Regions from separate parts of the Massilia sp. IC2-476 genome, predicted to be linked through region 1. Evidence: predicted binding sites of a transcription regulator. Region 1 holds the regulator's gene; the other holds the start of a gene.

Region 1 (14,400 bases):
TGGGCCGCGATGGCCTTCTTGTAGTCGCCCTGGGCGAAATACGCGTTGCCGAGCCAGTACTGCGCGTTGGCGGCATAGGCCGAATCCGGGTAGCGGCGCACGAAATCCTGCAGGGCAGCGGTGGCGCCCTTGTAGTCGCCGCTCTGGAACAGGGCGGTGGCGTTATCGTAGGCGGTCTTTTCGGCCGGCAGCACCGATGCGGTCTGGCCGTCGACGGTTTCCTGCTGCGGTTCGACCTTCTTGATGCGGGCGTCGAGGTCGGCGTACAGCTGCTTCTGGCTTTCCTGGGCGCGGGCGATCTGGTTGGCCAGCACTTCGATCTGGCCGCGCAGGCGGGAAATCTCCTGCATGGTCTGCTCGTGCTGGTTCAGCAGGTCGAGCTGGGAAGTCTTGTCCGACTTGGTCTCGATGCGGGCGTTCAGGTCGCGGGCGATGTTATCGACCTTGGCGCGCAGATCGAGGATGGCCTTGCGCGCTTCATCGTCGCTGAGCAGGCCGGCTTGCGCCTGCAACGGCATCCAGGCTGCCAGGAAGAGGCAGGCAAGTCGGGACGGGGACAGTTTCATCATGGCAGTCAATCTTTCCGGTTGCAGAGTAAAAACGGGGCGGATGCAGTCTGCACTGCCATCCGCCCCGCTGTCAATCAGCCGTATCTGATCAGTTATCGGAGTGATTACTGATAGACGATGTCGGCGCGACGGTTTTCAGCCCATGCAGCTTCGTCGCTGCCGGTGGCCTTCGGCTTTTCTTCGCCCAGCGACACGGCTTCCATCTGGTTGTCCGACACGCCCAGGGCGCCCATGGCGCGGCGCACGGCTTCGGCACGCTTCTGGCCCAGAGCCAGGTTGTACTCGGTGCCGCCGCGTTCGTCGGTGTTACCCTGGATCAGAACCTTGCGGCCGGCGTTCTTGGTCAGGAAGCCCGAGTGGTTGGCGACGACCGGCTTGCCGTCTTCGCGCACGACGAAGCTGTCGTAGTCGAAGTAGACGCTGCGGTTGGCCAGCGGGCCTTTCGGATCATTCAGCGGATCGACGCTGCCGGTTTCGACTGGACGGATGTCGCGCGCGTCAGGCTGGGCTGCCGGCGGGGTTGGGGTCTTCTCGACCACCGGGGTTTCGTTGAGCTTGGGCGAGGACGAGCAGGCGGTCAGCACGAGAGCGGAAGCGATGAGGGCTACTTTCTGGAAGTTGCGCATGGTTTTTCTCCTTGTCTAATAAAGTTTTACTGCTGTTTACTTCATGAAGGGACCCCAGCTGGGCTCCCGAATGTTTCCCGCATTGGTGGTTAAGCGCTGCTTGACCCGTCCATCCACCGAGACCACGGCGAGCGCAACACGCCCGCCGCCCTTGGTCGCATACATGATGTACTTGCCGTTAGGCGAAAAACTCGGTTCGGTGGCCCCATCGGCCAGGCGCAGCTCCTGGCCGCTGGCCAGGTCCATCGCGTAAAGGGAAAAACCGCCGTTGCGCTGGGAAATCCAGGCCAGTGTCTTGCCGTCGGCAGACACGCGCGGGCTGATATTGTAATTACCGTTGAACGTGACGCGGGTCGGCGTGCCGCCGTTCACGCTCATCTTGTAGATCTGCGGGCCGCCGCTGCGGTCGCTGGTGAAGTAGATGGTCTGGCCGTCGGCCGAGAATTGCGGCTCGGTATCGATCGACGGGCTGTTGGTCAGGCGGCGGTGGCCGGTGCCGTCCGAATTGACGGTGTAAACCTCGGTATTGCCGTCCTTCGACAGGGCCACGGCCAGGGTGCGGCCGTCCGGCGCCCACGACGGGGCCGAGTTGTTGCCCTTGACGTTGGAGATCACGTTGCGGCGGCCGGTCATCAGGTCTTGCAGGTAGACCACCGGCTTGCGGTCTTCCATCGAGACGTAGGCCACCTTGGTGCCGTCCGGCGCCCACGCCGGCGAGATGATCGGCTCGCGGCCGCGCGCGGCGATGACTTCGTTCTCGCCGTCGGCGTCGGCCACGGCCAGGGTGTAGTTGCGCGCGCTGCGGTCTTCCTTGACGTAGGCGATGCGGGTCGAGAAGATGCCGCGCACGCCGGTCAGCTTTTCGTAGACGTCGTCGGCGATGCGGTGCGCCTGCAGGCGGGTGTACTTCGGCTGGACTTCGCCGCCCAGCTGCGAGATCTGCGCGCCCTTGACGGTGTCGTGCAGCTTGTAGCGGACCGCGAAGCGGCCGTCGGGCTGCTTGGTCACGCTGCCGACCACCAGGGCGTCGGCGCCCTTGGCCTTGAACGCAGCCAGGTCGACGCTAGCGCTGTCGCTGATCACCTGGCCGGCGTCGATCACCTTGAACACGCCGCTGCGCTCGAGGTCGGCGCGGATGATGGCCGAGACCTGCGCCGGGGCGATCGATTCGTCGGCAAAGGCGGCGACCGCGACCGGGATCTGGTTGCTGCCGACACCGGCGATCTCGACCTTGATCTGGGCTTGCGTGGCCGTCCCCATCAGCAGGGTGGCGCTAAACAGCAGGAAATGGAGTTTTTTCATAGTCTGTCGTTGAACGAATGGGTCAATCGTAGTCTTTCATCGAGAAGTTGACGTCGATGGTGCGTTCCACCGTGCCGTCCTTCTTCTTCGGGAGCGGGGATGCCTTTTTGATACCATTCTCTACTGCTCTGTCAAACTCAGGCACACCGCTGCTTTTCACGAGGCGCACCGACATCACTTCGCCGGTCGGCAGCTGATCGACGCGGAACACCGCCTTCGGGTTGCCCGGCATCGTGGTGCTGCCGCCGTAGGCGGTGGCGCTCTTGATCGCGGCGGTCAATGCGGCGACGTAACCGCCGTCGGAACGCGGGCCAGTCGACTTTTCGGCAGTGCCGGTGGTGCCCATGGCGCCCGAGATGCGCTTGAGTTCGTCCTGGGCCAGCTTGGCCAGTTTGGCGGCTTCGGCCTTTTCCTTGGCGGCCTTGTCCTTCGCAGCCTTGTCGGCAGCGAGCTTCTCGGCCTTTTTCTTCTCGTCGGCTTCCTTCTTCGCGAGCTCTTTCTTCTCAGCCTCTTCTTGCTTCTTCTTCTCGGCGAGCTCCTTCTTGCGCTCTTCTTCCTTGCGTACGCGTTCCTTCTCGGCCTCGTCGCGTTTAGCCTGTTCCTTGCGCTCTTTCTCGCGCTGCAGATTGATGTCCGGTGGGGTCGGGGCAGGGCGCTCCACCGGCGGCGGTTCGGCCGGGCGCGGCGGTGGCGGAACGGGTTCGGGTTGCGGCTCGGGCTCCGGGGCCGGCGGGGGCGGCAGTTCCGGGGCGGCGGCGCTCTGGACCGACATGTCCCAGACCTCGGCCTGGACGGCGACCGGTTCGGTGTTCTGCCAGCTGATGCCGAACCAGAGGAAGCCCAGCAGCACGGCGTGCACGGCCACTGCCAGCATGAAGGCGGGCAGGCGGCTCGGTTCTGGCGGCACGGTGTAGGGTGCGCCGGCGATGGCTGGCTTCATTGCAGACATATCACTTGGTGGCAAGTCCCACCCGGTTGATACCCATCTTCTTCGCGTCCGAGATCAAGGTGATCACATCCTCGTATTTGCTGTCGCGGTCGCCTTCTATCAAGACCGGGTAGTCCGGGTTCTCTTCGTGCAGGGCGCGCAGGCGCGCCATCAGCGCGGTGCGGTCGGCCACGTCTTCCATGGCGAGCTTTTGCTTGCCGCCGACGCCGATCGACAGGCGGTTTTCCGGCTGCACGGAGACGCGGATATAGGTGTCCGGCGGCAGTGCCGATTTCTCGGCGCTCGGCAGGTTGACCACGCTCGGCGCCTCGTTGGCCGGCACCGCCATGAAGATGATGAGCAGCACCAGCATCACGTCGATATAGGGCACGACGTTGATCTCGGACTTGAACGCCCGTTTGCGTCCGCTGCGCAGGCTGCTGTTGAAGGCCATCCCGGTTCTCCTTAGCGCGACTGGCGCTGCAGGATGTTCGAGAACTCTTCGACGAAGCTCTCGAAGCGGATGGCCAGGCGGTCGATGTCGTGGGTGAAGCGGTTGTACGCCACCACGGCCGGGATCGCGGCGAACAGGCCGATCGCGGTGGCGATCAAGGCTTCGGCAATGCCGGGCGCGACCACGGCCAGGGTGGCCTGCTGCACGTTGGCCAGGCCTCGGAAGGCGTTCATGATGCCCCACACGGTACCGAGCAGGCCGATGTAAGGGGAGACCGAACCGACCGAAGCCAGGAAGTTCAGGTGGATGTCGAGGGCGTCGAGTTCGCGCTGGAAGGCGGCGCGCATGGCGCGGCGGGCGCCGTCGAGCACCGGACCCATGTCCATGGCGTCGCGCGCAGCCTGCTTGCCCTTGATGAATTCGCCCATGCCGGCCTCAAAAATGCGGGCCAGCGGACCGCTCTGGTCGCGCTGGCTGCTGGCGCTCTGGTGCAGGGTATGCAGGTTGCCGCCGGCCCAGAAGCTGCGTTCGAACTGTTCGGTCTGGCTACGTGCGGAACGCAGCGCGAACACCTTGCGGAAGATGTAGGTCCAGCTCACGACCGACAGGATCAGCAACAGGGCCATGATCAGCTGCACCAGGAAGTGTGCGTTGGCGATCAGCGTAATAAACGAAAGGTCTTGGGTCGCGGTCATCGGTTGGGTTCTGTTGTCTGTTTATCTTTATGCGGCGCGCATTTTATCAGCAGCATGCTCGGGCAGCGAACGCGGACGCATGGTGGCAAGGTCGACGCAGCCGACCTTGACGCTGGCGCTGGTCAGCAGCAGCTCGCCTTTCCACGCTTCCTGGGCGAACTGGACCGACGCGCGCCCCAGCTTCTCGACCGTGGTGCGGATGGTCAGCACGTCGTCGAGGCGGGCAGGCTGGTGGTAGTCCAGGGAAACGCTCTTGACGACAAAGGCAGCACGGTCGGTGTCCAGCAATTCCTGCTGGCCGACGCCGGCCGCGCGCAGCCATTCGGTGCGCGCCCGTTCGAAGAACTTCAGGTAGTTAGCGTAAAACACGATGCCACCGGCGTCGGTATCTTCGTAGTAGACCCTGACTGTCCAGTCAAATGCTGAAGGCATTTCCCCTGCCATTAAGTGTAAATAGGAAACATTTTACGCGATTTTTCCCCTCCTTATGTACGCTTGCGTACATATGAGAGAGGAAAAGACGGGCGTGCCTCTCGGTAAAGGCAGCTACAGTGCGGCAGTAGTAGACGTGAAACATGGCCGAAAGACCAATTACTGTAACACTTTCTCACAACTGCCGAGCGCTCGTTACATGCCTGCAATATGCATAGAGGGTGGCTTCAGCTGCGCTTGATCGTGAACGGCGAGAAGCCCTGGCAGGTCGGCATCAGCTCGATGCTGTTGACGTTCACGTGCGGCGGCAGGGTCGCGATCCAGTAGGCGGTGTTCGCGATGTCCTCCGCGGTGAGGGGCACGGTGCCCTCGTAGACCTTGGCCGCGGCCGCGTCGTCGCCCTTGAAGCGCACGTTCGAGAACTCGGTGCCGCCGCACAAGCCCGGCGCCAGGTTGGTAGCACGCACGCCGGTGCCGACCAGGTCGGCGCGCAGGTTGAGGGTGAACTGCTCCACGAAGGCCTTGGTCGCGCCGTACACATTGCCGCCCGGGTAGGGGTAGTGGCCAGCCACCGAGCCGAGGTTGATCACCAGGCCGCTGGCGCGCGCCACCATGGCGGGCAGCACGGCGCGGGTCATGGTCACCAGGCCCTGGCAGTTGGTGGCGATCATGGTGTCCCAGTCTTCCAGCGGCACTTCGTGCGCCGGTTTGGTGTTCAGGGCCAGGCCGGCATTGTTGATGAGCACGTCGATGTCGCGCCAGCCTTCCGGCAGCCCGGCGAGCGCGGCCTCGATGGAGGCGCGGCTGGTGACGTCCAGCGTGATGGGGAGGGCGGCATCGCCCAGTTCGCGCGCCAGCTCTTCGATGCGCTCGGTGCGGCGCGCCGCCAGGATAGCGCGGTGGCCGTTGCGGACAAAGACACGCGCCATCGCGGCGCCGAAGCCGGCCGACGCGCCGGTAATGAAGACGATCATGGTTGCTCTCGAAGGGCGGAGGAATGGAAAATTGTAGCCGAAATGGCCACAAGTCCGCTGGGACCCGCAAGCTTGTTAAGAAGACAGCAGTTTCCTTGCCCTAAGCGCCTTGGATCACATACAATCTTCTCAGTTTACGTCTCACGTAACTGGCGAAACACCGTGCGCCTGGAGTTTGCGATGCGCACGGCAAAAGGTGGACACCCACCGGGGAACGTGAGATGCCACTCGCCGTTCGCCTGGGCAGCCACCAACTGGTACGTGACGTACTGCGGGCTGCCTGTGCGCCTGTCGGTCCCGCCGCATGACGCGCTGCCCGTTGCCTGGTATTTCTCTCGATTGGAGTTTTACATGTTTGCCAAAGATCATACGCTTGCCAATATCGACCCGGAACTGTGGGATGCCATCCAGAAGGAAAACGTTCGCCAGCAAGACCACATCGAACTGATCGCCTCGGAGAACTACACCTCGCCGGCCGTGATGGAAGCGCAGGGCTCGCAGCTGACCAACAAGTATGCCGAAGGCTATCCGGGCAAGCGCTACTACGGCGGCTGCGAATACGTCGACGTCGCCGAGCAGCTGGCGATCGACCGCCTGAAGCAACTGTTCGGCGCTGAAGCCGCCAACGTGCAGCCGAACTCGGGTTCGCAGGCCAACCAGGGCGTGTTCTTCGCCATGCTGAAGCCGGGCGACACCATCATGGGCATGTCGCTGGCCGAAGGCGGCCACCTGACCCATGGCATGGCCCTGAACATGTCGGGCAAGTGGTTCAACGTCGTCTCCTACGGCCTGACCGAGCAGGAAGACATCGACTACGACGCCATGGAAGCTCTGGCCCGCGAGCACAAGCCGAAGATGATCATCGCCGGCGCCTCCGCCTTTGCCCTGCGCATCGACTTCGAGCGTTTCGCCCGCATCGCCAAGGAAGTCGGCGCCTACTTCATGGTCGACATGGCCCACTACGCCGGCCTGATCGCCGCCGGCGAATATCCGAACCCGGTGCCGCACGCCGACTTCGTCACCTCGACCACCCACAAGTCGCTGCGCGGCCCGCGCGGCGGCATCATCCTGATGAAGGCCGAGTACGAAAAGCAGATCAATTCGGCGATTTTCCCGGGCATCCAGGGTGGTCCGCTGATGCACGTGATCGCGGGCAAGGCCGTCGCCTTCAAGGAGGCGCTGTCGCCGGAGTTCAAGGAATACCAGAAGCAGGTGGTCAAGAACGCCAGCGCCCTGGCCAACACCCTGACCGAGCGCGGCCTGCGCATCGTGTCGGGCCGTACCGAGTCGCACGTGATGCTGGTCGACCTGCGTTCGAAAGGCCTCACCGGCAAGGAAGCGGAAGCGATCCTCGGCCAGGCCCACATGACCTGCAACAAGAACGGCATTCCGAACGACCCCCAGAAGCCTTTCGTCACCTCGGGCATCCGCCTCGGCAGCCCGGCCTTCACCACCCGCGGCTTCAAGGAAGAAGACGCGGTCAAGGTCGGCCACCTGATCGCCGACGTGCTGGACAACCCGCACGACGCCGCGACCATCGAGCGCGTGAAGGGTGAAGTCAAGAAGCTGACCGACAAGTATCCGGTCTACGCGAAGTAAGCAACCCGGGGCCGCAGGCTAGCGGCCCCATTCTCAGCACGGCGCCATGAAATGTCCCTTCTGCCAGCATGAAGATACCCAGGTCCTCGACACCCGCGTGTCCGAGGAAGGGGATGCCATTCGCCGGCGCCGGCGCTGCGCGAAGTGCGACAAGCGCTTCACCACCTACGAACGCATCGAACTGTCGATGCCGATCATCGTCAAGAAGAACGGCAGCCGCACCGAGTTCTCGTCCAACAAGCTGCGTGGCAGCTTGATGCTGGCCCTGCGCAAGCGTCCCGTCGCCGCCGAGGCGATCGACACCGCCGTCGCCACCATCGAAGAAAAGCTCCTGACCAGCGGCCGCCGCGAGGTGGACACCGGCTACGTGGGCGAGCTGGTGATGCAGGAACTCAAGCGTCTCGACAAGATCGCCTATATCCGCTTCGCCTCGGTCTACAAGAATTTCGAAGACCTGGCCGAGTTCCAGGAAGCGATCGCCGAAGTCGGCCAGCCGCGCAAGTAATCGCGCACACGAGCGCGATTACGAACCTGTTGCTGTTTTCGATTGCGCCAGCTCATGGCTGGCTCATGCACGCCTGATAACTTCGCAGCTCATCGTTTTTACGGGAGCTGGTCGTGCGGGTGCAGAGTCCTGGCTTTACCCTGGTCGAGGTGCTGGTCGCCTTGTTCGTGCTGGCGGTCGGCATTGTCGGCGCCGGCGCTACCCAGCTGACCGCGGAACGTACGCGCCAGCAGTCGGCGCTGCTGTCCGATGCGGCCCAGCTGGCGGCCTCGCTGGCCGCGCGCATGCAGCTCAATCCCGCCATGTCCGGCCTGCCGGACGACGCCAATCCCTATCTCGACTTTGCCTATGATGCAGGGGATGGCCTGCCCGCGCCCGGCGCCAGCTGTTTCGGCGCCAGCAGTTGCACCCCGGCCCAGCTGGCCGAGTTCGACCTGCACGAAATCCGCCAGGCCCTGCACGCGCAGTTCCCACGCGGGCGCATCGAAGTCTGCCGCGATGCATCTCCCTGGGACAGCGCGGTCGGCCGCTGGCGCTGGAGCTGCGACGGCACTGCCGGCGCGCTGCCGGTGGTGAAACTGGGTTGGCAGGGCACCGGGGACGCGCCCGGTTTCGTGCGAGTGCTGCAGTGAAGCCGCGTACGCTGCGGCAGCGCGGCATGTCGCTGGCCGAGCTGCTGGTGGCCATGACGATCGGCCTGTGCGTGCTGCTGGCGGCGGCCAGCCTGTTCATCTGGGCCAACCGCGCATTTGCCGCGCAGGTGGAGACGGCCGCCATGGACGACGCCGGCCGCTACGCGCTGGAAGCAATCGCACGCGCAATACGGCAGTCCGCCGCAGCCGACTGGGAAGGCCACAACACGGGGCCGGATCCGAGCGCGCCCGCCAACCTGGCGGGCCTGGACGCGCACAGCCTGAGCAAGACCGGATTCGCCCTCGACAATGCGCTGCCGGACGCGGTCAATGGCAGCGACGTGCTGGCGGTGCGCTTCCCGGGAACGGGCGCCGCGCCGAACGGCGACGGCACCACGCTCGACTGCGCCGGTTTCAGCGTGCACCGCGACCAGGAAGGCTGGAGCATCTTCTACGTCGCCCGCAACGCGCAGGGCGAGGCGGAATTGCGCTGCAAGTACCGCGGCGCGAGCGCCTGGTCGGCCGATGCAGTGGTGGGCAAGGTCGACAGCTTCCAGGTCTTGTACGGACTCGATACCGACGCCGACGGCACGCCCGAGCGCTACGTCAATGCCACGGCGCTTGAGGAACTCGACGCCGGCCTGGCCCTGGCAGGCGACACCCAGGCCGAACGCGACGTGGAACGGCGCCGGCGCACCCACTGGAAGCAGGTGGCGAGCGTGCGCGTGGCGCTGCTGCTGCAGGGAGCGGCCAGCCCGCTGGAGACGGCGTCCGACGCCGTCTACGACCTGTTCGGCCAGGCCTACGGCGAACTGGCCGGCAGCGAGGATGCCGGCACCCACCTGATGGAGGCGGCGCTGTCTGCCGGCCACGCGGCGCGCTACCGCAAGGTGTTCGGCACCACGGTCGCGCTGCCGGCGCGCACCAGGTGAGGGCGGCATGGCTACTCCTCAGTCGAACGGGGCGCAGCGTGGCATGGCGCTGCTCACGGCCCTGTTGCTGATGCTGGCGATCCTGATGACCAGCATTGCGGCCGCGCGCACCGCGATCAACGGCGCACGCGCCGCCGGCCACGAGCGCGACCGCATGCTGGCGCTGAGCGGCGCCATGGCCGCGCTGGTCGACGCCGAGCACGATATCGAAGGCGGCGCCGATCCCGCGTCGGCGCGCGCCGCGGCGCTTGCTAACGCCACGGCCGCGGCGTTCAGCGAGGGCTGCCGCGGCGGCGCTCCCTACGACGGCCTGTGCGCACAGGCGGCGGACGCTGCCGACATCTTCGCCGCGCTTGCCGACGCCGCCGGGCCTTCCGTCGCCCTCGGCAGCTTCACGGGCGCGCAGATTCCCGTTGGCGAAGGCGCACTGGCGGTGCAGGCGCCGCGCTACCTCATCGAACGCATGCCTTCCACGCCAGAGGTGCTGCTGTACCGGATTTCCGCGCTCGGCTTCGGCAGCGTCGACACGACCCAGGTGGCGGTGCAGGCCTATTACCGCAAGCTGCTCCCCGCCGGTCCGCCGGCCGAGCCTGCACAAGCGGTCGCGGAGCCTGGCGCCCCCGGCACGCCCGGCGGGCCCGGGGTTCGCGTGGGCTGGCGCGAAATCAGCAACTGGCAGGAGGGGCGATGAAGCCGCGCGGATTCACGCTGGTCGAGCTGATGATCGTGCTGGCGATCGTCGGCATCATGGCGGCGGTCGCCTATCCCAGCTACGCTCAGCACGTGCTCAGGACCCGCCGCGTCGAGGCCCAGCTGGCGCTGGTCGAGGCCATGCAGCGCCAGGAACAGTACCGCGCGCTGCACCACACCTATGTCGCCTTCTCGTCATCAGCGGAACAAGGCGACAGCGGCCAGTTCCGCTGGTGGCTCGGTACGCGTCCCGAGGACAGCGCCTACGAGCTCGAGGGGCGCGCCTGCGAAGGCCAGGACATCCGCCAGTGCATCGAACTGCGGGCCCAGCCGGGGACGGCCCGGGTCGACACGGATTTCAGCGATCCGGACTGCGGCGTATTGAGCCTCGACAGCAGCGGCGCGCAGGGTGCGAGCGGCGCCGGGCCGCGCTGCTGGCCATGAGCGGCGCTTCCGCTCGCGGCGCCACGCTGGCCGAGCTGGCGGTGGTGCTGGCGATCGCCGCCGTGGCCTTCGCGGCGGCGGCGCCTGACCTGCATGCCCTGGTGACGCACCAGCAGATCAAGGCCGCCTCCAGCGAATTGCTGGACGCCATCCTGCACACCCGCGCCCAGGCCATCGCCAGGGGCGAGCGGGTCAAGCTGGCGCCGCGCGACGCGGCGGGCAGCGACTGGACCCAAGGATGGACCGTCTTCGTCGACCGCGACGGCGACGGCGAATTGGGACCGCCAGACGAGCTGGTCGCGGTCCACGGCCCGCTGCCACGCGGCGTGCAGATCGACTTTTCCTTCACCCAGCCTGCGCCGCCGCAGTACATCGCCTACAATGGCGCCGGGCGCAGCTGCAGCGACAGCAACAGCGGCGCCTCCCGGCTCGGTACGCTGTCGCTGTTTCATGGCGGGCATATCCGGCGTATTAAAATCAACATGCTCGGGCGTGCGCGGCTGTGCAATCCCGCGCGCGACGATGGCTGTGACGGGGCCGAAGCCCCGCCCTAGCGGCCGGGCGAACCCAACAGCGGACAACAGAGTGGCACACGACAGCGCAAGCATTCTCAACGATACCGACGGCATGGCGCTGGCCCTCGCCTGGGCGGCAAAGGGCATGTTCATCACGGCGCCCAATCCGCGCATCGGCTGCGTGATCGTGCGCGACGGCGTCGTCATCGGCGCCGGCCACACCCAGCCGGCCGGACAGGCGCATGCCGAGATCCAGGCCATGCGCGATGCCGCGGCGCGCGGCAACGATGTGCGCGGCGCCACGGCCTATGTCACGCTCGAACCTTGCAGCCACTACGGCCGCACGCCGCCGTGTTCGAATGCGCTGGTGCAGGCCGGCATCGGGCGCGTGGTGGCGGCGATGACCGATCCCAACCCGCTGGTGGCCGGACGCGGCCTGGCCCAGCTCGAAGCGGCCGGCATCGCCGTCAGCTCGGGCGTGCTGGCCGAGCAGGCCTACGAGCTCAACATCGGCTTCTTTTCGCGCATGCGCCGCGGCCTTCCCTGGGTGCGCCTGAAGGTGGCCGCCAGCCTGGACGGCGCCACCGCGCTGGCCGGCGGCGAGAGCCAGTGGATCACGGGGCCGGACGCACGCGCCGACGGCCACGCCTGGCGCGCCCGCGCCCAGGCGATCGTGACCGGCATCGGCACCATCAAGGCCGACGATCCGCAGCTGACCGTGCGCGGCATCGAGACGCCCTTGCCGCCGCGCCGCGTGATCGTCGACAGCCGGCTCGAGATCGCGCTGGACGCCCGCATCCTGCAGGGCGCGCCGTGCTGGATCGTGACCGCGGCCGAGCAGCCCGAGAAGAGTGCGGCGCTGCGCGCGGCAGGCCACGAAGTCATTGTGCTGCCGAATGCGCGCGGCAAGGTCGATCTGCCGGCCCTGATGCAGGAACTGGGCCGGCGCGAGATCAACGAGGTCCACGTCGAGGCCGGCTCCAAGCTGAATGCCTCGATGGTGCGCGAAGGCTGCGTCGACGAGCTGCTGGTCTACCTGGCGCCCAGCCTGATCGGACCGGGGCAGGGCATGTTCGAGCTGCCGCCGCTGGCGCGCCTGTCCGACAAGCGCCAGCTGCGCTTCCACGACCTGGCGCGGGTCGGCGACGACATCCGCATCCTGGCCAGGTTCGCCCAATCGACAATCAACACTGAGGAATAATATGTTTACTGGAATCGTCGCCGCCGTCGGCAACATCACATCGGTCAAGCCGCTCGAAGGCGGCTCGTTTGCCGGCGTGCGCCTGCAAGTCGATGCCGGCCCGCTGGGACTGGCGGACGTGGCGCTGGGCGACTCGATCGCGATCAACGGCGCCTGCATGACCGTGGTGGACAAGACCGACAGCAGCTTCACCGTGGACGTCTCGCGCGAGAGCCTGAGCAAGACCGTCGGATTGGAAGCGCCCGGCGAAGTCAACCTGGAAAAGGCACTGACCCTGGCCGAGCGCCTGGGCGGCCACCTGGTGTCCGGCCACGTCGACGGCCTCGGCACCGTGCACAGCTTCGAACCGGTGGGCGAATCGCGCGAACTGATCATCGATGCGCCGCAAGACCTGGCCAAGTTCCTGGCCTATAAAGGCTCGGTGGTGGTGAATGGCGTGTCGCTGACGGTGAACCGCGTCGAGGATATCCAGACCGAAGGCGGCAAGGTATGCCGCTTCTCGATCAACCTGATTCCCCACACGATCGAGGTCACTACCCTCAAGCACCTGAAGGCGGGATCGCAGGTGAACCTGGAGATCGACCTGATTGCGCGTTACGTGGAGCGCATGCTCTCGGCGAAGTAGGGTGGGCGGGTTTCCCGCCCACGCGGTGATTGTTATCGGGTTCGTGTCGCGCCAGGTGATCTTGCTGCCGCTATAACGGCGTGGGGTGCTCTGGTCCGGTGAACCAGAGCACGAGCCGCCCACCCTACGGTCAACCACCCGGCGCGGTGGCCTTGGCGTTCGACGCCGCTACCGCCGTCGTCCCCTGCGTCTCGGGATTGAGCACCACCTGCACGTAGTTCATCTCGTTGAAATAGCGCCGTGCCGCGACCTTGATGTCTTCCGCCGTCAAGGCCTGCACCTGCTTCTCGACCTGCAGGATCGCGCCCGGGTCGGTCCCTTCGCTCAACGCCGTCTGCAGGTGCCCCAGCCAGTAGCCGTTCTCGCGCAGCGAGCGGCGGTGGTTCTGGATCCAGTTGCTCTTGACCTTTTCCAGGTCTTCAGCAATCGGTCCTTCCTTCTGCAGGCGCTTGATCTCCTCGAAGGTCGTGGCAATCACCTTGTCCACGTGTTCCGGCCCGGTCGGCAGGGTGACGCCGATCGAGTAGTTCCCGTAGGGGATCTTGCTCAGCACGCCCGAGGCGCCGCCGCCGTAGATCAGGGCCATCTTTTCGCGAAGCACGTCGATGATGCGCAGGTTGACCACCTCGAGCAGGGCCGACAGGCGCAGTTGCTCGGCTTCGCTGAACTCGGCCACGCCGGTAAAGGTCAGCGAGACCGTGCTCTTCGGCTCGGAACCGCTGCGCACCTCGCGCTTGACCACGCCCGTGGCCGGACGCAGGCCGACGTCGCGGTAGGCCACGGTCAGGTCCGGGGTCGGCAGGCTGCCCAGGTAGGTCGCCAGCAGCGGCTTGATCGTGGCCGTATCAAAGCTGCCGACCAGGATGAAGGTCAGGTCCTTCGCGCTGGAAAAGCGCTGGCGGAAGATCTCGATGCTGCGGTCGAGGTCGATCTGCTCGTACTCTTCCGCCTTCAGGGTGCGCGGTGCGCGCGGGTGGTTGTTGTACAGGGCCGACATGACCGCATCGCCGAAGCGCGCGCCGGGCTGCGTGGTCTGGTTGCGCGCCTGCTCGGCCTGCTTGCCGACATAGGACTTGAACAGGTCTTCGTCGCGCCGCACGCCGTTGAACTTCAGCCAGGTCAGCTGCAGCATGGTCTCGATGTCGGTCGCGCCGGATGCGCCCACCACCACGTCGGTGTAGTTGGCCAGGCCGACGTTCACCTGGGCCGCCTTGCCAGCCAGGATCTTGCGCATGTCGAGCGGCGTGAAGTCCCTGACGCCCATGCTGGCCACGATC
Region 2 (14,400 bases), on a different contig from region 1:
ACAGGGGCGTCGCATGAGCCGCGTCCTGTTCTGGATCCTGCTGGTCGGCCTGGTCGTGCTGGCCATCCGTGCCAAGCTCAAGGGCCTGGCGGCGCGCCAGCAGCCGCCCCTGGATGACGAGCCGCGCGCACACAAGCCCGCTGCGCAAATCGAAAGCATGACCCAGTGCGCCCACTGCGGCATCCACTTCCCCGCGTCGGAAGCGGTGCAGGCCGACGGCCACGACTACTGCTCGCCGGGCCACGTGCGCCTGCCGCCGCAGTAAGCCGGCCGATGTCGTCCCCAGCGGTGCTGTCCCGCGAAGCGCGCACGACCCTGTGGCGCTCGCTCCAGACCTTTACCATCACCCGCATCGTCATCGCGCTGGTACTGCTGCTCTACCTGGGCCTGAGCGTCACCGGCGACGGCCTGCGCCTGGATGCCGTCAACACCCGCATCTGCCTGTTCTACCTGGCGGCGGCGCTGGTGTTCGGCGCCTTCGCTACCTGGGGGCGGCGCCGCTTCGCGCTGCAGCTGGGTTGCCAGATCGCGGTCGACCTGGTGGTGATCTCGCTGCTCTACCTGGAAACCGGCGGCATGCGCAGCGGCCTGGCGATCCTGTACCTGTTCCCGCTCGCCGGCGCCGCCATCCTGGCGCCGCTGACGCTGGCGCTGTTTTCGAGCGCGGTCGCGACGATGTTCCTGCTGCTGGAGTCCATCTGGCAGGTTTTCATGCAGGACCGGCAGCCGCCCCTGATGCAGGCCGGCCTGTACGGCGCCGCCTTCTTCGCCGGCGCGCTGCTGGTGAACCGCCTGGCGGCGCGCCTGATCAAGCAGGAAGAACTGGCCGCCCAGCGCGGCGCCGACCTGCGCATCCAGCAGGCGATCAACGGCATCGTCATCGCCGACGTCGGCGACGGCATCCTGGTGGCCGGCGACGACAGCGCGGTGTTTACCGGCAACCCGGCGGCCCGGCGCATGCTGGGACTGGAAGGGGAGGCGGCCGGCTTCCGGCTGGACGAGGCGCCGGGACTGGAGCCGATGGCCCAGGCGTTCGGCGCCTGGCTGCGCGCCCCGATCGAAGGCGCGGCCTTCGTCACCGTCAAGCCCTACCAGGAAGACGCCGGTCCCCTGCGTGGCCGGCGCGACCAGCCAGTCCACCTGAAGCTGCGCTTCGCGCGGGTCGACACGGCAGGCAGAGAGCTCGGCCGCAGCGTGGTGTTCATGCAGGATGTCAGCGCCATCGAGAACCAGGCGCAGCAACTCAAGCTGGCCTCGATGGGGCGCCTCACCGCCAGCATCGCGCACGAGGTGCGCAACCCGCTGTCGGCGATCGGCCACGCCACCGCGCTGCTGGCCGAAGACCTGCACGGCCCGGCCGAAGTGCGCCTGCTGAAGATCGTGGGCGACAACGTGGCGCGCGTTAACCGCATGGTCGAGGACATCCTGCAGCTGTCGCGCAAGGTGCAGCCGAACAGCGAGCCGCTGCAGCTGGCCGATTTTCTTACCGAGCTGAAAGCCGAATTCTGCGAAACCCATGGCCTGAGCGATGATATAGTCCATCTGGGCGACGCCGGGCCGAGCGCGGTGCGCTTCGACCCGCTGCACCTGCACGAAGTGCTGCTCAACCTGCTGGGTAACGCGGTGCGCTATGCCAGCAAAAAGCCGGGCAGCATCCGCATCTTCCCGGCGCGCGACGCCGCCGGCCGCATCGAGCTGCATGTTCAGGACGACGGCCCGGGCATCACGCCGGAAGTGCGCGCCCACCTGTTCGAGCCCTTTTACACGACCTCGAGCAAGGGCACGGGCCTGGGCCTGTACCTGGCGCGCGAGCTGTGCCTGAACAATGACGCGAAGCTGGACTATGAATACCGCTTCGATGCGGCGGGTAGCGGACCGCGCCGCGCGAGCGGACGCTTCGTGATCAGCTTTTCGCAGCCGGCCTAGCGCGCCACTATATAAATAGAGAACACCATGACCGCACCCCGCATCCTCGTGGTCGACGACGAAGCCGACCTGCGCGAACTGCTGGAGATCACCCTGCTCAAGATGGGGCTGGACGTCGACAGCGCCGCCACGCTGCGCCAGGCGCGCGCACTGGTCGAGGAGCACGACTACGCCCTGATCCTGACCGACATGCGCCTGCCCGACGGCCTCGGGCTGGAGCTGGTGCGCGAAGTGAGCGCCTCCGGCAAGGGCACCCCGATCGCGGTCATCACCGCCTACGGCAGCGCCGAGAACGCGGTGGTGGCGCTCAAGGCTGGCGCGTTTGACTACATCTCCAAGCCGGTGGCGCTCGACGCCCTGCGCGTGATGGTGCGCTCGGCCCTCAAGCTCCTCGATGCGCCGGCGGCGCCGGTGGACGGGGCGGCATCTAGCTCGCGCATGATCGGCAGGTCGGCCGCGATGGAGGCGCTGCGCGCCCAGATCGGCCGGCTGGCGCGATCCAACGCGCCGATCTCGATTACCGGCGAATCGGGCAGCGGCAAGGAACTGGCCGCGCGCGAAATCCACGCCCAGAGTTCGCGCGCCGGCAAGCCTTTCGTTGCGGTGAACTGCGGCGCCATCCCCGAGACGCTGATGGAAGCGGAATTCTTCGGCTACCGCAAGGGCGCCTTTACCGGCGCCTCCGAGGAGCGCGACGGCTTCTTCCAGGCCGCCAATGGCGGCACCCTGATGCTGGACGAAGTGGCCGACCTACCGCTGCCGATGCAGGTCAAGCTGCTGCGCGCGATCCAGGAGCGGCGCGTGCGCAAGATTGGCGACGCCAATGAAGAACCGGTGGACGTGCGCATCATCAGCGCCACCCACCAGGACCTGGCGCGCTGCGTCGAGCAGGGCCGGTTCCGGCAAGACCTGTTCTACCGCCTGAACGTGATCGAACTGTCGCTGCCGCCGCTGCGCGAGCGCATCGACGACCTGGCGCCGCTGGTGGATGCGATCCTGGCGCGCCTGGCCGGACCGGGCCAGGCCTCGCTGGGACCGGGCGTGCTGGACGCGCTGCGCGCGTATTCCTTCCCGGGGAATATCCGCGAACTGGAGAATGTGCTGGAGCGGGCGCTGGCCTTTGCCGACGACGGCGTGATCGAAGTCGGCGACCTGTCGCTGAAGGCGGCGCGGCCGGGTGAAGCCTCGGCGCGCGAACCAATGGCCGCGGCGCCGGCGCCTGCACCCGCCGCGCCGGAGCCGCAACCGGAGCCGCTGCCGCTATCGACCCCGGCCCCGCCACCCGGGCCGGCCATGCCCGGCCAGGACATGCTGGGACCGAACGGCCTGCCCGGCAACCTGCCCGAGTACCTAAGCCAGGTCGAGCGCGACATCATCCAGCGCGCCCTGCAGCAAACCCAGTTCAACCGCACCCAGGCCGCCAGCCTGCTCGGCATCAGCGTGCGCCAGCTGCGCTACCAGATGCAGAAGCTGGAGATCGTGGCGCCCGACGACAGCGCTTGACGCGCGTTGCACATGTCATCATGTTGTCTTTTCGCCAGTGCAGAATGCACAAGAATGATGCATCGCCCCTCGCCCTGACTACGCTTTATGCAGCACGATTTCGCGACGTTAGTACTCGCTCACGTCAGAATCCCCGCCATTCCGGCCACGCTTGCTTGTCAAGCCCATGCACCAAAAAAAACAGAAAAAATTGCGAAGTTCTTCACTTGCCGTGACTTGGGTCAGGTACTACAATTAGTCTCATATCAAGATCGAACACTAGATATAGTGGTAGTAGACGAAAGGCAACTATATTTAAGTTCGACTTGAAGCTTGCTCCGCAAGCTCCTGATTCATCAGCGATTTTCGAACCCTGCGTACTGGTTGCCAGTGAAGTGCTCCAGCTGGCGGGGTATCGCTTTGCTTAAATTTTGTCGGCCTGACAAGCCGGCCAAGACCAACGACGGCAGGTACGGCTGCCCACTGGAGGCCCAATGCAAACAGCACAAGACATTTCGATCAATCCGCACGTCACCACCGGTGCGTCGTCCACGGCCACCCCTGCGGAAATCGCCGCACGCGGTGACTATCGCGTCATCCGCCGCAACGGCGCCGTGGTCGCGTTCGAGCCGCACAAGATCTCGGTCGCGATGACCAAGGCCTTCCTCGCCGTCGCCGGCGGCCAGGGCGCGGCATCGGCCCGCATCCGCGAGCTGGTGGAACAGCTGACCAACAACGTGGTGGCCGCGCTGGTGCGCCGCCAGCCGAACGGCGGCACCTTCCACATCGAAGACGTGCAGGACCAGGTCGAACTGTCGCTGATGCGCTCGGGCGAGCATGACGTCGCGCGCGAATACGTGCTGTACCGCGCCAAGCGCATGGAAGAGCGCAAGGCCGCCAAGGAAGCCCTGGGGGGCACCGCCGTGGCCGCACCGCAGATCAATGTGGTCGACGGCGGCGAGCGCCGTCCGCTGGACATCAACGACGTCCACGCCCTCGTGAACGCCGCCTGCTCGGGCCTGGAAAAGCACGTCGATGCCGACGCCATCGTCGCCGAGACCCTGAAGAACCTGTACGACGGCGTGCCGGTCGAAGAACTGCACAAGTCGGCCATCCTGGCTGCACGCGCGCTGATGGAAACCGACCCGGCTTACAGCCAGGTCACCGCGCGCATCCTGCTGCACACCATCCGCAAGGAAGTCTTCGGCCACGAAGTGCCGCAGGCCGGCGCCGCCGCGGAGTACATCACCTACTTCCCGAAATACATCGCCAAGGGCATCGAGAACGAGCTGCTGGACGAAGAACTGGGCAAGTATGACCTCGAGCGCCTGGCCAAGGCCCTGGTCGCCGACCGCGACCTGCAGTTCGGCTACATCGGCCTGCAGACCCTGTACGACCGCTACTTCCTGCACGTGCGCGAAACCCGCATCGAGATGCCGCAGGCCTTCTACATGCGCGTCGCGATGGGCCTGGCCCTGCGTGAAGACGACCGCGAAGCGCGCGCCATCGAGTTCTACAACCTCCTGTCGTCGTTCGACTTCATGAGCTCGACCCCGACCCTGTTCAACTCGGGCACCCGCCGCTCGCAGCTGTCCTCGTGCTACCTGACCACCGTCGGCGACGACCTGGAAGGCATCTACGACGCCATCAAGGAAAACGCGCTGCTGTCGAAGTTCGCCGGCGGCCTGGGCAACGACTGGACCCCGGTGCGCGCGCTCGGTTCGCGCATCAAGGGCACCAACGGCAAGTCGCAGGGCGTGGTCCCGTTCCTGAAAGTGGTGAACGACACCGCCGTGGCGGTGAACCAGGGCGGCAAGCGCAAGGGCGCAGTCTGCGCCTACCTGGAAACCTGGCACATGGACATCGAGGAATTCCTCGACCTGCGCAAGAACACCGGCGACGACCGCCGCCGCACCCACGACATGAACACCGCGAACTGGATTCCGGACCTGTTCATGAAGCGCGTGATGGAGAAGGGCCACTGGAGCCTGTTCTCGCCGAGCGAGACCCCGGACCTGCACGACAAGGTCGGCAAGGCCTTTGAAGAAGCGTATGTCGCCTACGAAGCCAAGGCCGCACGCGGTGAAATGACCGTGTACAAGAAGGTCGAAGCGCTCGACCTGTGGCGCAAGATGCTGTCGATGCTGTTCGAGACCGGCCACCCGTGGATCACCTTCAAGGATCCGTGCAACATCCGCTCGCCGCAGCAGCACATCGGCGTCGTGCACTCGTCGAACCTGTGCACCGAGATCACCCTGAACACCAGCGCCGACGAGATCGCGGTCTGCAACCTGGGCTCAGTGAACCTGCCGCAGCACATGAAAGGCGAGGGCCTGGATCACGCCAAGCTGCAGAAGACCATCCGCACCGCGATGCGCATGCTGGACAACGTCATCGACATCAACTACTACGCCGTGGACAAGGCGCGCAACTCGAACATGCGCCACCGCCCGGTCGGCATGGGCATCATGGGTCACCAGGACTGCCTGCACATGATGCGCGTGCCCTTCGCCTCAGACAAAGCGGTCGAATTCGCCGACAAGTCGATGGAAGCCGTCTGCTACTACGCCTACCTGGCCTCGACCGAGCTGGCCGAAGAACGCGGTCGCTACGAGTCGTACACCGGCTCACTGTGGGACCGCGGCATCCTGCCGCAGGACTCGATCAAGCTGCTGGCCGAAGAACGCGGCGGCTACCTGGAGCAGGACACCAGCGAATCGATGGACTGGAGTGTGGTGCGCGAGCGCATCAAGCAGTTCGGCATGCGTAACTCGAACTGCGTGGCGATCGCCCCGACCGCGACCATCTCGAACATCATTGGCGTATCGGCCTGCATCGAGCCGACCTTCCAGAACCTGTACGTGAAGTCGAACCTGTCGGGCGAATTCACCGAGATCAACTCGTACCTGGTGCGCGACCTGAAGGCACGCGACCTGTGGGACGAAGTCATGATCGCCGACCTGAAGTACTTCGACGGTTCGCTGAGCAAGATCGACCGCGTGCCGCAAGACCTGCGCGACATCTACGCCACCGCGTTCGAAGTCGAGCCGAAGTGGCTGGTGGAAGCCGCCTCGCGCCGCCAGAAGTGGATCGACCAGGCCCAGTCGCTGAACATCTACATGGCCGGCGCCTCGGGCAAGAAGCTGGACGAGACGTATAAACTGGCATGGCTGCGCGGCCTGAAGACCACCTACTACCTGCGCACCATCGCTGCGACGCACATGGAGAAGTCGACCACCCGCACCGGCGCCCTGAACGCGGTCCCGGTCTCGGGCGGCCTGGTGGGCGGCCATGCAGCGCCGGCAGCGAACGGCCCGGTGGCAGCAGCCCCGGCAGCACCTGCAGCGGCCAGCGCGGAAATCGTGGAAGGCGCCGCCTGCTACCTGCGTCCGGGCGACGCCGGCTTCGACGAGTGCGAAGCCTGCCAGTAATCGGCAATTGAGGTGTAAGCCGGCAGAGACGCCGGTTTACACCGTTGAATAGTTAACGGCCCCACGTAGAGGAGGCCACGAAAGAAGGAACACACCATGCTCTCTTGGGACGACGAACAAACCACCGCACCAGCCCCCCGCGCACCGCAAGCCACCGGCGACGCCGCGCCTGCCGCCGCCGAAGTCGCCAAGCGCGTCAACGCCGACGACAAACGCATCATCAACGGCCAGACCGACGTCAACCAGCTGGTGCCGTTCAAGTACAAGTGGGCTTGGGACAAGTACCTGGCCGGCTGCGCGAACCACTGGATGCCGCAGGAAGTGAACATGCAGCGCGACATCGAGCTGTGGAAGAGCCCGAACGGCCTGTCGGAAGACGAGCGCCGCCTGGTCAAGCGCAACCTCGGCTTCTTCGTGACCGCCGACTCGCTGGCCGCCAACAACATCGTGCTGGGCACCTACCGCCACATCACGGCGCCGGAATGCCGCCAGTACCTGCTGCGCCAGGCGTTCGAAGAGGCGATCCACACCCACGCCTACCAGTACATCGTCGAGTCGCTGGGCCTGGACGAGCGCGAAATCTTCAACGCCTACAACGAGATCGAGTCGATCCACGACAAGGACCAGTTTCTGATCCCGTTCATCAACGTGCTGACCGACCCGGACTTCAAGACCGGCACCCTGGAAAACGACCAGAAGCTGCTGAAATCGATCATCGTGTTCGCCTGCCTGATGGAAGGCCTGTTCTTCTACGTCGGCTTCACCCAGATCCTGGCGCTGGGCCGCCAGAACAAGATGACCGGCGCCGCCGAGCAGTACCAGTACATCCTGCGCGACGAGTCGATGCACGTGAACTTCGGCATCGACCTGATCAACACGATCAAGATGGAAAACCCGCAACTGTGGACCCCGGCCTTCCGCGAAGAGCTGAAGGCCCTGTTCCTGCAGGCCGTCGACCTCGAGTACCGCTACGCCGAAGACACCATGCCGCGCGGCGTGCTGGGCCTGAACGCCCCGATGTTCAAGGGCTACCTGCGCTTCATCGCCAACCGCCGCGCCGTGCAGATCGGCCTGGATCCGCTGTTCCCGAACGAAGAGAACCCGTTCCCGTGGATGAGCGAAATGATCGACCTGAAGAAGGAACGTAACTTCTTCGAGACGCGCGTGACCGAGTACCAGACCGGCGGCGCCCTGAGCTGGGACTGATTCTTCCCGCCCATGCGTCCTGAAACCCGGCTGCCAGCGATGGCAGCCGGGTTTTTTCTTTCCTCGTCCACGGCTGTGCTAAGGTTGCGTTCCACACCGCTGCCAACCACGGGAGGACGCCAGCCATGCGCCAGCAACAGGACGAACTGCTCCAGACACTGAAGACGCGCTTCGACCAGCACATGCACCGCCACCCGGGGCTGTCCTGGTCCCTGGTGGAGGACAGGCTGGCCCGCCATCCGGCGGCACTGGCTGCGCTGGCGGAGATGGAAGCCACCGGCGGCGAACCGGACGTCATCGCGCATGACGAGGCCAGTGGAAGCATCAGCTTCTGCGACTGCTCGCCCGAGTCGCCAAGCGGCCGGCGCAGCATCTGCTACGACCACGCCGCCTTGGAAGCACGCAAGGAAAACAAGCCACGCAGCAGCGCCGAAGAGGTGGCCTCAGGCATGGGCGTCACGCTGCTGACCGAAGAGCAGTACCGCCACCTGCAGACGCTGGGCGAATTCGACCGCAAGACTTCCAGCTGGATCGCCACCCCGCCGGAGGTGCGCAAGCTGGGTGGTGCGCTGTTCTGCGACCGCCGCTACGGCAGGGTGTTCGTGTACCACAACGGCGCCGAGTCCTATTATGCGGCGCGCGGTTTACGCGGCCTGCTGAGCGTGTAAAGCCGGCGCTAGCGCGACGCCTTGGCGACCAGCGCCAGCAACTCGGGCGCCGCGACCGGCTTGACCAGGTGGTGGTCGAAGCCCGCCGCCAAGGCGCTGCAGCGGTCCTGCTCCTGCCCGTATCCCGTCAGGGCGATCAGGGTCGCTCCGCTGGTTTCCGGCTGCGCCCGCAGGCGGCGCGCCAGCTCGTTGCCGTCGATCCCGGGCAAGCCGATGTCGAGGATGCAGATCTCGGGGCGCACGAGTCTAGCCCGCTCGAGCGCCGGCAACGGACTGTATTCGAGCATGACTTCGTGGCCTGCCGCTTCCAGGCACATGCCCAGCATCTGCGCCGCATCGACGTTGTCGTCGACTACCAGGGTGCGCCGCCTGCCCGCCGGCACCGCCGGCACTGCTTCTTCCTGCGCCCGCACAGGCGCTTCCTGTCTGGCGGCACGCGGCAGGGTGACGATGAAGCGGCTGCCCTGGCCTTCGCCTTCGCTGCGGCAAATGACGCTGCCGCCATGCAGGTCCACCAGGCTTTTCACCAGGGCCAAGCCGATGCCGAGGCCGCCCTGCGAACGGTCGACGCTGCGATCGGCCTGGGCGAACAGGTCGAACACGCGTCCCTGCAGTTCGGGCGCGATACCGATGCCGTTGTCGGCCACTTCCAGCAGCACCTGCGCATCGCTCGTTCCCATCGTCACGGTGATACGCCCGCCCGCGGGCGTGTACTTGGCCGCGTTATTGAGCAGATTGCTCAGCACCTGCACCAGGCGCTTGTGGTCGCCCAGCACCTGGGCGGCATCGGATGCCAGTTCCACCACCAGCCGATGGCGCTTGGCTTCCATCAGCGGGCGGGTCTGTTCGATGGCGTCGGCGATGACCTGCTTCGCGTCCAGCCGGGTCTTCTGCAGCTCCACCCGCCCGCGTGTCACGCGCGAGACATCCAGTAGGTCGTCCACCAGGCCGGTCATGTGCCGCACCTGGCGTGAGATGATCTGGCTGGTGCGGCGGCGCTGTTCGGGAGGCAGCTCTCTTGTCTCGAGCAGGTCGGCGGCGGCGCGGATCGGGGCCATCGGGTTGCGTAGCTCATGCGCCAGCATGGCCAGGAATTCGTCCTTGCGGCGGTCGGCTTCGCGCAAGGCTTCCTCGGCGCGCTTGCGCTTGCTGATGTCGATGCAGACCGCAAGGATGCTGTCGACGGCGGGGCCGCCGGGGACGCGGATCAGACTTACCGTATTGCTGACCCAGATAAAGCTGCCGTCCGGACGGAGGTAGCGCTTTTCGATCTCGAAGGCCTCGCCGGTGGCGACCGCGCGCTTGAACAACGGGACGTTCTGGGCCAGGTCGTCGGGATGCGTGATGTCCTGCATGCGGATCGCGAGCAGCTCTTCGCGCGTGCGTCCCAGGATCTCGCAATAACGGTCGTTGACCTGCAGGATACGTCCTCCCAGGTCGGTTTCGCAGATGCCGGCCGCGCTCTGGTGGAACACCGACTGCAGGTGGATCTCGCTCTTGCGCAGCGCGTCTTCGGTGCGCCGGCGCTGGGTCAGGTCGACAAAGGTGCAGACCGCGCCCTCCAGTTGTCCGTCGCGCCACACCGGGCGGGCACGGTACTCGACGGGGAAGCTGGAACCGTCCAGCCGGAAGAACAGTTCGTCCTCGATTACGGCTGGCACCCCGAACTGGGCGGCGCGGTAGATCGGGCAGTCCGCGACGCAGTAATGCGAGCCGTCCGGGTGCGAGTGGTGGATCACATCGTGCAGCTTCTTGCCGATGGCTTCGTCCTCATGCCGGAATCCCAGCATCTTGAGGAAGGCCGCGTTGCACATGATCGTAACGCCGTCGCGGTCGACCGAATAAAAGCCTTCTTCGGTGCAGTCGACCAGCAGGCGCAGGTAATCGTGGCTGCTGCGCACGCGCTCCTCGGCCGCGCGCAGCTCGATGGCGATGCGGCTGCGCTCGATCGATTCCCAGCAGCGGTTCGCGACCGCCTCCAGCAGCCTGATGTCATGTTCCTGCCACTCGCGCGGCTGCGACTGGTGCAGGGCCATGCCCGCCACCCAGCGCTTGCCCTTAATCACGGGGACGGAGATGACTGCGCGGATGCCGGTGTCGCGGTAGGCCTGCAGTACGTCGCTGACGCGTTCATCGACCTCGGCATCCGTGACGACATAGGGCAGGCCGGCGCAGTTCAGGCGTGTGAATGCGGCGCCGAAGGCCGCCAATTGGTAGCGTCCGACGATGCTGTCCAGGCCATTGGTGTAGTTGCCCGTCAGGGTGAAGCTGCCTTCGTCTTCGCTGACATAGGCATAGGCGCAGCGGTCCGCGCCAAGGTGTTCGCCCAGCAGGCGCGCGGCGGTGCCGGCGATCTGCTCGGGATCGGTGAGCAGGCGGATGGCGTCGTCGAGTCCGGTAATGAACCGGTAGCGGGCGAGCTCGGCATGCAAGGATTCTTTGCCCGGCTCGTCTGCTTGCATTGATCTCAGCGCCATATCTTTTGAACAGTTTTTGAGCATTATAGCGTTCGCCTGCCTGGCCCGACACGCGATACCGGGGCGCAGCAAATCCACCATGGCAGGGCCGCCGGATGCTATGCTTTCAGATGAGATGGGAACGTTTCCAGTGAACAGCTGAGAGCAGGAGGCAAGGATGCATTTGCGCAGGAGCAGGCAAATCGGACCCGGCGCGGCGCGCGCCATGCTGGTGGCGATACTCGCGGCCTCGATGCCGGCGACGGCGGCCCAGGCCGGCGCCAGGATCGCGGAGCCCGGCCAGATGGTCCGCGCCCAGGGCGCCCGCTGGGTCACGGCGGACGGCAAGCCCATCGTCTTGAGGGGCGCCAACCTCGGCAACTGGCTGATCAACGAGTTCTGGATGATGGGGCAGGGCAGCAACGGCATCGACGACCAGTGCAAGCTGGAGGCGACCCTGGACCGGCGTTTCGGCTACCCCGAGCGCGAGCGCCTGATGAGGCTCTTTCGCGACAACTGGATGACGAGCCAGGACTGGGACCGCCTGGCCGCCTTTGGCGTCAACCTGGTGCGCATCCCCTTCATCCACACGGTGGTCGAAGAAGAAAAGAAGCCCGGCAGCCTGCGCCCGGATGCCTGGCGCTACCTGGACTGGGCCATCGAACAGGCCGAACGGCGCGGCATCTATGTCATCCTCGACCTGCACGGCGCCGCCGGCAGCCAGGGCTGGGAACACCACAGCGGCTGCGCCGGCCGCAATCAGTACTGGAGCGTGCCGGAATACCAGAAGCGCACCGTGTGGCTGTGGCAGCAGGTAGCAGGCCGCTATCGCGACCGCCCCTCGGTCGCCGGCTACAGCCTGCTGAACGAACCCTGGGGCACCGACTCGGCCAACATGGCCGCCGTGGTCGAGACCCTGTACAAGACGGTGCGCGCGGTCGACCCAAACCACGTGATCATCCTGCCCGGCCACGTCAAGGACGACATCCAGGCCTATGGCAAACCATCCGACAAAGGCATGACCAACGTCGCCTTCGAGATACATCCCTACCCTGGCCACTTCGGCTGGAGCACGGCGGGCCGCGACGTGCACCGCGCCTGGCTGCGCTGCGAGCCGGGCAGCCCAAATACCGTGTGCGAATGGGACCGCCGTATCCAGGCGCTCGACACGCCCTTCTACCTGGGCGAGATCCAGCCCTGGGCCAGCATGGGCCTCGAACTGGGTGGCCAGGTGGCGCGCGCCAGCTTCGATACCTACGCGAAGATGGGCTGGGCCGCCACCGCCTGGTCCTATAAATACGTGAGCAACAAGGGCGGCCACGGCCAGGGCACCTGGGGCATGGTGACGAATGCAGAAGGTGCGCTGGTGCCGCCGCTGGACTTCAATACGGCGTCAAAAACACGGATCGAAGCGTTGTTCCGGCTGTTCGGCACCCTGCGCTACGAACCGCACGGCCCCTTGCAGCGCTGGATGACCAGCCCGACGCCACCGGATCCGTTCGCGCCCGGGGCAGAATGAGAGGGGCGCAGGTATGATGTCGAGCTGTCCAGTTCCGCATCCCGAAAATAGGAGAACCCCTTTGCAAGCCAAGACCCTGACGCTGCATGCAGCGCTGCTCGCCAGCCTGGCGGCGCTGTCCAGCGCCCATGCGGCGCCGACCGCCGGCCAGACTACCTTCCAGAACAACTGCGCCAGCTGCCACAGCGTGGACGCGAACCTGTCCTCGCGCGCCGGCCCGGGCCTGTTCCGTGTCCTTGGGCGCAAGGCGGCTTCCGTCCCCGGCTATAACTATTCCGCCGCGCTGGTCAAAGCCGGCGCCGCCGGCAAGACCTGGACCCGCGAAGAACTGGACCTGTTCCTGCTCGATCCGGCCAAGAACGTGCCGGGCACTACGATGCCGGTCGGCGTGCCCGACAAGCAAACCCGCGCCGCGCTGGTCGACTATCTCGCCAGCCTGCAGGGTCCCGCCGCTGCGGCCGCGCCGGCCGCGGCGAAGCCCGCCACCGCCGCGGAGCGCACCGGCTCCTGGGACGACAACCAGCCCGGCCGCATCCACCACATCAAGCTCTCGGACCTGCCGCCGCCCTTCGCCACCAGCAGCGCCGGCAACGGCCCGCGCGTGGAGGCGCGTCCGAACGGCAGCATGCCGACCGTGCCGCAGGGCTTCGCGGTGAGTGTCTTTGCCAGCGACGCGGACAAGCCGCGCGTGGCGCTGCGTGCGCCGAACGGCGACATCTTCCTGGCCGCCACCGCCAAGGGCGACATCAAGGTGGTGCGCGCGAAGGACGGCGCATCGGGCGCCACCCCGGAAGTCTTCGCCACCGGCTTGAGCCGCCCCTACGGCATGGCCTTCTGGCCGTCCGGCGCCAATCCGCAATACCTGTACGTCGCCAACATCAATTCGATCGTGCGGATCCCGTACCGCAACGGCGACCTGAAGGCGCGCAGCGCGCCGGAAACCGTGGTGGCGCAGCTGTCCGATACCAGCGGCGGCCACACCACCCGCACGCTGGCCTTCTCGCAGGATGGCAAGACCCTGCTGCTGTCGATCGGCTCGGCCACCAATGTCGCCACCGAGATCGGTGCGACGGCGCCCGAGCCGCTGCCGCAGTGGGAAGCGAAACATGGCGTGGGCGGCGCCTGGGGCGTGGAGACCGACCGCGCCACCGTCATGGCCTTCGATGTGGACGGCAAGAACCGCCGCACCTACGCCACCGGCCTGCGCAACTGCGTCGGCATGCTGGTCTATCCCGGCACCGGCGACGTGATGTGCACCGTGAACGAGCGCGATGCGCTGGGCGACAACCTGCCGCCGGACTACCTCACGCGCGTGAAGCAGGGCGGCTTCTACGGCTGGCCGTGGTACTACATCGGCGACAACGAAGACCCGCGCCTGAAGGGCCAGCGTCCGGACCTGAAGGGCAAGACGATCGTGCCGGACGTGCTCATCCAGTCGCACTCGGCGCCGCTCGGCATGGTGGTCTACCAGGCCCCGAAGGGTGCGAAGAACGCTTTCCCGAAGGAGTACGAAGGTGACGTCTTCGTGGCCCTGCACGGCTCCTGGAACCGCGGCGTGCGCACCGGCTACAAGGTGGTGCGCGTGTTCATGAAGAACGGCGTGCCGACCGGTCAGTACCAGGACTTCATGAGCGGCATGGTACTGAGCGACCGTGACGTCTGGGGCCGTCCGGCTGCTGTCGAAGTGGCGGCGGATGGCGCACTGCTGGTGG

Evidence for each region. Region 1 encodes NrdR, which represses ribonucleotide reductase genes. Its sites were predicted from a motif close to CACNANATNTNGTG; they were not measured.
Region 2: a site for NrdR is predicted at 3,686-3,699, ahead of LK539_RS14530 (ribonucleoside-diphosphate reductase subunit alpha). Genes of this name have one in related genera too.

Annotation. Positions count from the first base shown of each region.
Region 1 is NZ_JAJFER010000003.1:118,381-132,780, forward strand. Features, by position in the region: gene ybgF (tol-pal system protein YbgF) at 1-569, opposite strand, end outside; gene pal (peptidoglycan-associated lipoprotein Pal) at 674-1,195, opposite strand; gene tolB (Tol-Pal system beta propeller repeat protein TolB) at 1,232-2,497, opposite strand; gene tolA (cell envelope integrity protein TolA) at 2,520-3,437, opposite strand; gene LK539_RS09490 (biopolymer transporter ExbD) at 3,448-3,879, opposite strand; gene tolQ (protein TolQ) at 3,891-4,574, opposite strand; gene ybgC (tol-pal system-associated acyl-CoA thioesterase) at 4,602-5,006, opposite strand; gene LK539_RS09505 (SDR family oxidoreductase) at 5,234-5,980, opposite strand; ZMP/ZTP riboswitch at 6,116-6,232, shown strand; gene glyA (serine hydroxymethyltransferase) at 6,332-7,579, shown strand; gene nrdR (transcriptional regulator NrdR) at 7,626-8,084, shown strand; gene pilV (type IV pilus modification protein PilV) at 8,198-8,716, shown strand; gene LK539_RS09525 (PilW family protein) at 8,713-9,648, shown strand; gene LK539_RS09530 (pilus assembly protein) at 9,656-10,339, shown strand; gene LK539_RS09540 (type IV pilin protein) at 10,336-10,782, shown strand; gene LK539_RS09545 (GspH/FimT family protein) at 10,779-11,336, shown strand; gene ribD (bifunctional diaminohydroxyphosphoribosylaminopyrimidine deaminase/5-amino-6-(5-phosphoribosylamino)uracil reductase RibD) at 11,410-12,498, shown strand; gene LK539_RS09555 (riboflavin synthase) at 12,500-13,123, shown strand; gene LK539_RS09560 (pitrilysin family protein) at 13,254-14,400, opposite strand, start outside.
Region 2 is NZ_JAJFER010000005.1:59,251-73,650, reverse strand. Features, by position in the region: gene LK539_RS14550 (inner membrane protein YpjD) at 1-17, shown strand, start outside; gene LK539_RS14545 (PP0621 family protein) at 14-265, shown strand; gene LK539_RS14540 (PAS domain-containing sensor histidine kinase) at 274-1,926, shown strand; gene LK539_RS14535 (sigma-54 dependent transcriptional regulator) at 1,954-3,429, shown strand; gene LK539_RS14530 (ribonucleoside-diphosphate reductase subunit alpha) at 3,903-6,839, shown strand; gene LK539_RS14525 (ribonucleotide-diphosphate reductase subunit beta) at 6,936-8,045, shown strand; gene LK539_RS14520 (DUF4256 domain-containing protein) at 8,171-8,713, shown strand; gene LK539_RS14515 (PAS domain S-box protein) at 8,722-11,175, opposite strand; gene LK539_RS14510 (glycoside hydrolase family 5 protein) at 11,348-12,688, shown strand; gene LK539_RS14505 (PQQ-dependent sugar dehydrogenase) at 12,750-14,400, shown strand, end outside.